Regions from separate parts of the Simplicispira sp. genome, predicted to be linked through region 2. Evidence: predicted binding sites of a transcription regulator. Region 2 holds the regulator's gene; the other holds the start of a gene.
The links. The regulator FNR, encoded in region 2, switches genes on or off when oxygen is low (the NO sensors DNR and NnrR bind a similar motif). The targets are predictions, from matches to a motif close to TTGATNNNNATCAA.
Positions count from the first base shown of each region.

Region 1: a site for FNR is predicted at 2,741-2,754, ahead of PHX69_RS02885 (type IV pili methyl-accepting chemotaxis transducer N-terminal domain-containing protein). Genes of this name have one in related genera too.

Region 1 is NZ_JAQUAL010000012.1:31,425-35,839, reverse strand. It holds gene moeA (molybdopterin molybdotransferase MoeA) at 1-359, opposite strand, end outside; gene mobA (molybdenum cofactor guanylyltransferase MobA) at 419-1,051, opposite strand; gene moaA (GTP 3',8-cyclase MoaA) at 1,054-2,187, opposite strand; gene PHX69_RS02890 (BLUF domain-containing protein) at 2,218-2,637, opposite strand; gene PHX69_RS02885 (type IV pili methyl-accepting chemotaxis transducer N-terminal domain-containing protein) at 2,822-3,649, shown strand; gene PHX69_RS02880 (YgiQ family radical SAM protein) at 3,735-4,415, shown strand, end outside.
Region 2 is NZ_JAQUAL010000007.1:29,591-34,005, reverse strand. It holds gene PHX69_RS01810 (sulfite exporter TauE/SafE family protein) at 1-581, opposite strand, end outside; gene hemN (oxygen-independent coproporphyrinogen III oxidase) at 587-1,969, opposite strand; gene fnr (fumarate/nitrate reduction transcriptional regulator Fnr) at 2,188-2,910, shown strand; gene PHX69_RS01795 (SWIB/MDM2 domain-containing protein) at 3,078-3,413, shown strand; gene PHX69_RS01790 (TonB-dependent receptor) at 3,688-4,415, shown strand, end outside.

The sequences.
Region 1 (4,415 bases), on a different contig from region 2:
TTCACGCATTCACCGGCGGCCACGCGGCCTGTCCAGGCGGCGCCGGCCAGGGCTTTGCCTACTACGCGCAGCGTCAGCGGCGCGCCGGGCACCAGGGCGCTGCCGTCGAAGGCGTAGCCGTCCATGGCCGAGTTGTCGTGCGCGGGCACGTCCAGGGGCGACACCACATCGCCCGCCAGCACCCGGCCCAGGGCGTCACGCAGGGGCAGGGTTTCTGTGCCGGTGATGGGCTGCACCAGTTGCTGCAAAAACGCGCTGGCGCTGGCCACCGTGAGCGATTGCGGGTCGTAGCCTTGCAGGGCGGCGGCGATGTCGGCCAGGGTGGGCGCGGTGGGTGCGGCGCAGGGGGCGGTGGTCATTTCGGTCAGGGCGGTGGTGGGGGCGACGGTGGCAGCAGAGGCCGGGGCAGGGTCGGCGCTCATGCGGCTTGCTCCAGGCGGTGCAGTTCGGCGAGGGTGTTGGCGTTGCTGAAGGCGCGTGGGTCGTCACCGGGGGCGTCGAAGGGCACCAGCACGCAGCGGTGCTGGGCCGTCCAAGCGTCGATCTTCCGGCCACCGGCCTGGGTGAACTGCACCAGGCTCTCCAGCAAGTCCACGCGCAGCAGGGTGAACACGGGCTGTGCGCGCACGGCAGTGCCGCCGTGGCTGTCGTCCTCGGGGGCCGCTGCCATGGCGATGTCGGCCTGCTCGCACGCGGCGGCCTGGGCCAGGCGCGCGGCCAAGTCCAGCGGAAACAGCGGGGTGTCGCAGGGCACGGTGAGCAGCCAAGGGGTTTCGCAGCGCTCCAGCCCCGTCAAAAATCCTGCCAGCGGCCCGGCGCAGTCGGCCAGCACATCGGGCCAGACGGGGGCGCCAAATGCTTCGTAGGCGGCCAGGTTGCGGTTGGCGTTGACCATGGCGGCGCCCACCTGCATTTGCAGGCGCATCAGCGTGTGCAGCGCCAGCGGCAGGCCATGAAAATTTTGCAGGCCCTTGTCGACGCCGCCCATGCGCGCGCCACGCCCACCCGCCAGCACCAGGCCGGTGATGTCCTGGGTGTCAATCGTTGTCATGTTTATCCTCCGATGTAGCTCATCTCTATGCGCCGTGCGCCGCTGCCCACTTCGCCAGACAGGCTGGCGCGCAGCGCTGAGTAGCGGTCGGCGCGGCCTTGCCAGATGGCGGCAATGGCGCTGGCCAGGGCTTCGTCGCTGGCACCGCCGCGCAGCAGGGCGCGCAGGTCGTAGCCCTGGCCCGCGAACAGGCACAGGTACATCCGGCCCTCGGTGGAGAGGCGCGCGCGGTTGCACTCGTGGCAGAACGCCTGCGTCACGCTGCTGATGAGGCCGATCTCGCCCAGCGTGGCATCGTGCTGGCCGCTGGCGTTGGCCCAGCCCCAGCGCTGGGCGGTTTCGCCAGGGGCGCTGGGCTCCAGCGGCACCAGGGGGAGCTGTTCTTGCAGGCGTGCGATGACCTGCGCCGAGGGCAGCACCTCGTCCATCCGCCAGCCGTTGGTGGCGCCCACGTCCATGTATTCAATAAAGCGCAGCGCAATGCCGGTGCCACGAAAGTGCTGGGCCATGGGCACAATTTCGTGGTCGTTGGTGCCGCGCTTGACCACCATGTTGACCTTGAGCCCGTGCAATCCTGCCTCTTGCGCCGCCGCAATGCCCGCCAACACATCGGCCACCGGAAAGTCCACATCGTTCATGTGCCGGAATACGGCATCGTCCAGCGCGTCCAGGCTGACGGTGACGCGGGTCAGGCCCGCCTCTTTCAGGGCATGGGCCTTGCGCGCTAGCAGGGCGCCGTTGGTGGTCAGCGTCAGCTCCGGGGGTGTGCCATCGACGGTGCGCAGCTGGGCCAGCTGCGCAATCAGCGCCTCGATGTTTTTGCGCAGCAGCGGCTCGCCGCCGGTGAGGCGGATTTTGCGCACCCCGTGGGCCAGAAACTGCTGCGCCAGCCGGGTGATTTCTTCAAAACTCAGCAGTGCGCTGTGTGGCAGGTAGGGATAGTCCTTGCCAAACACGTCCTTGGGCATGCAGTAGCTGCAGCGGAAGTTGCAGCGGTCGGTCACGCTGATGCGCAGGTCGCGCAAGGGCCGCCCGCGCGTGTCGGTCAGCAGGCCGCTGGGCGGCTGCACTGGCGCGCTGGGCAGGGATGCCGCGTGGCGCTGGTCGGTCAGGGGGATAACGCGGGGTTCAGCCATGGCTGCGGTTTGTCTGCATGGCCGGCATTCTCATTCAAGCCAGCGCACGTTTTGCAAGACTTCGGCAAAGAAGCTGCGCAGGCTCAGGGTGCTCATGCTGTAGGGGTCGAACTCAGCGGCGCCCGAGTATTTCAGGAACAGTTGGCGGTTGGTGTCCAGCGAGGGCAGCAGCCCCATGGCCCAGCCGGTGAACTGGCGGTGCGTGATCTCGGACAAATCCAGGATGGCCGTGTCGCGGTGGCGCGTGTCTTTGAGGATGCGGTGGTACAGCGCATTGACCACCGTGCGGTCGCCTTCGAGCTGTTGCAGGAAGATGCCATTGTTCAGGCACAGCGCCCCGGTCACGCCCAGGCGGGCGTTGTTGCGCTGCGAGGCGCCCAGAATGTCCTTGATATCGGCGGGCCCCAGGGCGTGGGAGCAGCGGCTGGCGTAAGTCAGTTGTATCAGCATGTCGGGCGTCGATAAAAAAACGGCAGTGTGTCATGTTCCCGGCAGCGCAGTCAGGCTGGCCCCCAGTAGCCCCCACAGCACGGCGTACACACGGCGGCAGGCGTTGACTTGAGTCATAACGCAGCAGGGGCTGGGGTTTGAGAATGGCCGCTCACACTTTGCCATGACCACGGAGCCTGCACCCATGCTTTCCATTTCTCCCCTGGGGGCGCACCACGCCCGGCGCCGCACACTGCTGCAACTTTCTGCGGCTGCACTGCTGTGCCACAGCAGTGGGGCGGCGTGGGCCCAGTCAACCCCCGTCACCAGTTTGCAAATGCACCGGGCAGCCCGGTTTCGTGCCCTGTCGCAGCGCATCGCCAAAGCCTATTGCCAGGCTTTTCTGAACGTGCAGCCTGAAGACGCTGCGATGGCCATGGTCTCGTCCCGGCAACTGTTGCGTGCGGGGCTGCAAGAACTGGGCAAACAACCCTGGCCCGATGCGCTGGCCCGCCCACTGGCCCAGGTGCGCCAGTTCAGCGAGGGCCTGGATACCGCGCTGCCCATGCCGCCCACCCGGCAGTCTGTGGCAGATGCTGCCGTGCAGGCCGACAAAATGCTCCAGTCCGCTGACGCCGTGGCCGATGGCTTGCAGAAAATCGCCCCCTTCAGCACCGACAAACTGGTCAGTACCGCAGGCCAGCAGCGCATGCTGTCGCAGCGGCTGGCCAAAAATTACTTTCTGGCCGCTGCTGGATTGGAGAGCAAAGACCTGCGTGAACAGCGCACTGCCGACGCGGCTGAATTCAAGCGTGGCCTGGCCAGCCTGGCCGCCTCCACGGTGAGCAACACCACCATCCGCAGCGAAATGACCGCTGGTGAAATGCAGTGGATGTTTTTGGAGGCTGCCCTGGCCCGCGAACCTGATTTGCGCGGCCTGCGTGCCGTGGCCAGCACCAGCGAGCGCCTGCTCGGCATCATGGACAACCTGGCGCTGCAATACGAAGTCGCCCTCAAAGACCTGCGCAGCTGAGCCCGCAGCCGGGGCAGTAGCCCCTGGCCGGCGCGGACAAGGGGGCGCGCCGTAAAATGGCCGCTTCCCCCCACACCCCATTTTCATGAACGCCCCTGTTGACGTTTCCTTTTTCGCGCGCGCCGCCAAACCCTTGAGCAGCTACCGCCCCTACTGGGCCAAGCGCTTTGGCACGGCGCCGTTCCTGCCGATGAGCCGTGCCGAAATGGAGCAGCTCGGTTGGGACAGCTGCGACATCGTGCTGGTCACGGGCGACGCCTATGTCGATCACCCCAGCTTTGGCATGGCCGTGATTGGCCGGGTGCTCGAAGCCCAGGGCTTTCGCGTGGGCATCATCGCCCAGCCCGACTGGCACAGCGCCGATGCCTTCAAGGCGCTGGGCAAGCCCAATTTGTTCTGGGGTGTGACGGCGGGGAACATGGACTCCATGATCAACCGCTACACGGCGGACCGCAAAATCCGCAGTGACGACGCCTACACCCCCGGCGATATCGGCGGCAAGCGCCCCGACCGCGCCGCCATCGTCTACAGCCAGCGCTGCCGCGAAGCCTACAAAGACGTGCCCATCGTGCTCGGCGGCATCGAAGGCAGCCTGCGCCGCATCGCCCACTACGACTACTGGAGCGACAAGGTGCGCCGCAGCATCGTCGTCGATGCCAAGTGCGATCTGCTGCTGTACGGCAACGCCGAACGCGCGCTGGTGGAGGTGGCCCACCGCATCGCCGCGCGCGAACCCGTCGAGAGCATCACCGACGTGCGCGGCACC
Region 2 (4,415 bases):
CAGACCCAAGGCCCCGCCAACAGCCACAACCCGCTGCCCACAGCAAACAAGGCCATGGTGACTGCACCCTGGAGCGCTCCGCCGCTGAGCGAGGCAACCAGCAAAGCCGAATACAACAGGCCGCATGGCATCAGCGACCACAAAAAACCAGCAGCAAAAGCCCCCCCTGGCGCTGCCACCACTGGGCGTACACGGCCCCAGACAGCACGCCCGGCAGACTCTACCCAGGCGGGTTGGCGAGCCTGCGCCACCATCATCAAGCCCCACGCCAGCACCAGCACATGCAACATCGTCCAGGCTGGACGCAAGGCAGCTGCTTGCACCGTCAACCAGGCCAGGCTCTGCATGGCCATGGCGGCCAAAGCCCCGACACTGGCATATCCCAGCAAGCGGCCCAGGTGGTAAGCCCACAGCCGCCGTTGCTGTCCCCCCCGGGATAGTGGGCGCAGAGGCTGCTCTACTGGCGCTGTGCTACCGCCTTGGCCAGTTACTACACTGCACGGCGCAGCGCACATGGCAAGACAATGGGGCCCACCCACGAGCCCCATGATCAAAGCAGTCCAGGCAACAGAAAAAAGCATGAGGCCTAGATGATGCGCGAAAACCGTGTACGGTTGCGGTCAGCCTGCAAATACCGGTCAAAGACCATGGCAATGCCGCGCACAAAATACCAGCCCATATCGGTAACGCGTGCACCCTCGGCATCCAGCACTACCAGCCCTTGGTCGGCCATGTCCTGCAACTGCGCCAGTTCCGCTGAGAAATACTGCCGGAAATCAATCAACCAAGCCTGCTCCATGGACTCGAACAACAGCTCACCCTGGCACATCAAGGCCATGATGGCTGCGCGGCGCACCAGATCGTCGCGCGTCAAGGCCAGCCCACGCACGATGGGCAAACGCCCTTGGTTCAAGCGGTCGTAGTACTCATCCAGTGTCTTGGCGTTCTGGCTGTAAGTAGCGCCCACACGGCCAATAGCGGACACCCCCAGGCCAATCAAATCACAATCGGGCTGGGTGCTGTAGCCTTGGAAGTTGCGGTGCAAACGGCCCTGGCGTTTGGCAATAGCAAGTGCATCCGTGGGCAACGCAAAGTGATCCATGCCCACATACACGTACCCAGCTTGGCTGAAAGCATCGAGCGAACTGGCCAACATGCCGACTTTGGCAGACGCAACGGGTAAATCAGCGCTGATGATGCGCCGCTGTGGCTTGAAGCGATCAGGCAAATGCGCATAGGCATACAACGCAATGCGGTCTGGACGCAATTGCGCTACCTGCGCCAGCGTGCGGTCAAACGAGGCGCTGGTCTGGCGCGGCAATCCGTAAATCAAATCAATATTGACCGACTCAAATCCCAAGGTACGCGCTGACTCTACCAACGCAAACACCTGCTCAGCAGGCTGGATACGGTGCACCGCTTTCTGCACTTCGGGATCAAAATCTTGGACGCCAAAGCTCAACCGGTTAAAACCCAACTGCGCCAGCAACGCCAGCCGCTGTGCGTCTACCGTGCGAGGATCGACTTCAATCGAATACTCCCCACCGGGCGCCAGCGTGAAGCTGCTTTTGAGCAGCGCCATCAGGTCGCGCAGGCCATCGTCCGACAAAAAAGTGGGGGTGCCACCGCCCAGGTGCAACTGACTGACGACCTGACCTTTGCCGCAGTGCGCCGTGTGCAAGTCGATTTCGCGTGCGAGATAGCGCAAATACAGATCCGCACGATCTTGGTGCTTGGTGATGATCTTGTTGCATGCGCAGTAGTAGCACAGGGACTCACAAAACGGAATATGCACATAGATAGACAAAGGCAGCGCTTTTGCAGCGGTTCCCAGTCTGCGCTGTTGCAGGGCGAGCACGTAATCGCCATCACCAAAAGCCTCGACGAACCGATCAGCCGTAGGGTAGGAGGTGTAGCGCGGCCCGGGCACATCAAACCGGGTCAACAATTCAGGGGAAACAGCGGTCATTGGAACGTCCTTGTGTGCTGAAACACTGTGCCGGAAACCACCACCAGCCTCCTTGACCTTGATCAAGCAGCCTCCCAAAAGCGGATTGGCACTCACCGCCGAAGGGATGGGTGATAATTTGATACATGTCAGCCGCCCACCGCACTTCCATGGCCCTTCATCTTGGCGCCGTTGATGCGCTTGACCCTCAGCCTGATACTGGACACGTGTCTGCCCACATGACCCCACAAACCATCAAAGTCGCCTGCTCCAACTGTAATCTGCGAGAGCTTTGCATGCCACTGGGCCTCAATGACGATCAACTCAAACGCATTGATGACATCGTGGCCACACGGCGCAAGGTCAAGCGTGGGGGCACGCTGTTTCGCAATGGTGAGTCGTTCACGTCGCTTTATGCCATTCGCACCGGTTTTTTCAAAACCTGCGTGGCCACAGAAGACGGGCGCGACCAGGTTACGGGCTTTCAGATGGCCGGCGAGGTGATAGGCCTGGATGGCATCGTCAATGACCACCACACTTGTGACGCCGTGGCACTGGAAGATGCCGAAGTCTGCGTGATGCCGTTTGACCGCATCGAAGAACTCTCGCGCGAAGTCACAGCCTTGCAAAGCCATGTGCACAAGATCATGAGCCGCGAGATTGTGCGCGAACACGGCGTCATGCTGCTGCTGGGCAGCATGCGTGCCGAAGAGCGTCTGGCGGCTTTTTTGCTGAATCTGGTGCAGCGCCTGCATGCGCGGGGCTTCTCGCAATCAGAGTTGGTGCTGCGCATGACGCGCGAAGAAATCGGCAGCTACCTGGGCCTCAAGCTCGAAACGGTGAGCCGCACTTTCTCCAAGTTTGTCGAAGAAGGTATCGTCGAGGTCAAGCAGCGCCACGTGCGCATTCTCAGCACTGACGCACTCAAAGGCATCGTCAATAACCAGCAAGCCTGCCACTGACCATGCACGGCACGGCCAGCAACAGCAGCCGACGTGACAAGGTGACGCACAAAAAAAGCCATCCACAGCTTGGAAAGCTGTTTTTTTCCCAGTAGCATCGACCATGCCAGTGGAGAATCAGGTTTTCGCTGGTTCCACCGACTACTCCCAAAAAAGGAAAATCCAAGATGGCAACTGCAAAAAAAGCCCCGGCCAAGGCCGCCCCCGCCGCCAAGACTGTCGCCGTTGAAAAAGCCGCAGCTCCCGCCAAAAAGCGTGCGCCCAACGCAGCCTTCATGAAGGCCCTGACACCCAGTGCAGCACTGGCCGCCGTGGTGGGTGCAGCGCCATTGCCACGCACCGAGATCATCAGCAAGCTGTGGGTTTATATCAAAGCCAACAACCTGCAAGACGCATCTGACAAACGCATGATCAACGCCGATGCCAAACTGAAAGAAGTTTTTGGCAAGCCCCAGGTGTCCATGTTTGAAATGGCTGGCCTGATCGGCAAGCACGTCAAATAAGCACTTTCGCGTGTTTTCACTTCAAGGCCGGCTTTGCCGGTCTTTTTTTTGCTCGGCCCCATAACAACTTGTTGTGGAGACGCATCAACGCAAATGAGAACGCCTATTATTTGATTTAACATTGCGTGCTTGACGATGCACAGCCAGTTTCACAGCCACTGCCTCGCGCCCCTGCCGACACGCTTTGCCGTGTCGGTTGCAATATTCCCAACCGATGGAGGCCAGATTGGCACAGAAACGCACCCACTCCCCGAAAAAACCTCTGTCCTGCGCCATGCAGCACACCACCCCGGCAGTCAACGCATCGTCCGACAAAGCGCTACTGCCCCTGGGAGCACTCATGCTGGCCGCCTCGGTTGGAAGTTGGGCACAGACCAGCGATGCGCCCAGTGCAACGCTTTCGACGGTGACGGTGCGTGAAAAAGCGCAAATCCAAAGCAAAGACACCTTGCAGGTTCAGCAAACGACCATCGGCAAAGGTAACCAGGCGCTGCGTGACATTCCGCAAAGCGTGACCGTTTTCACCGAGCGGCTGATGGCCGACCGCAACCAGGACGATTTCCGTGAAGTCCTGCGCACCACCTCGGGCGTGACCTTCCAGGCGGGCGAAACCGGCGAGGAAGATGTGCGTCTGCGCGGCTTCTCGCTGGGCCAGGCGGGCGACATCTACATCGACGGCATGAAGGATGCACCGTTGTATGAACGCGACACCTTCAACAACGACCGGGTGGAAGTGCTCAAAGGCTCGGCCTCCATGCTGTTTGGCAAGGGCTCTACGGGTGGGGTGGTCAACCAGGTGAACAAAGCCCCCTTGCTGATCGACCAGCACGAAGCCGCTTACACCCTGGGCAGCGGCAAAGAGCACCGGCTGACAGGCGACTTCAACTTCAAAACGGGTGAAGATGCCGCTTTCCGGCTCAACGCCATGGTGCACAACGCTGACAACCACGGCGCCATGCAGAAAAAGCGCGGTATCGCACCCACCTTCAGCTGGGGCGTAGG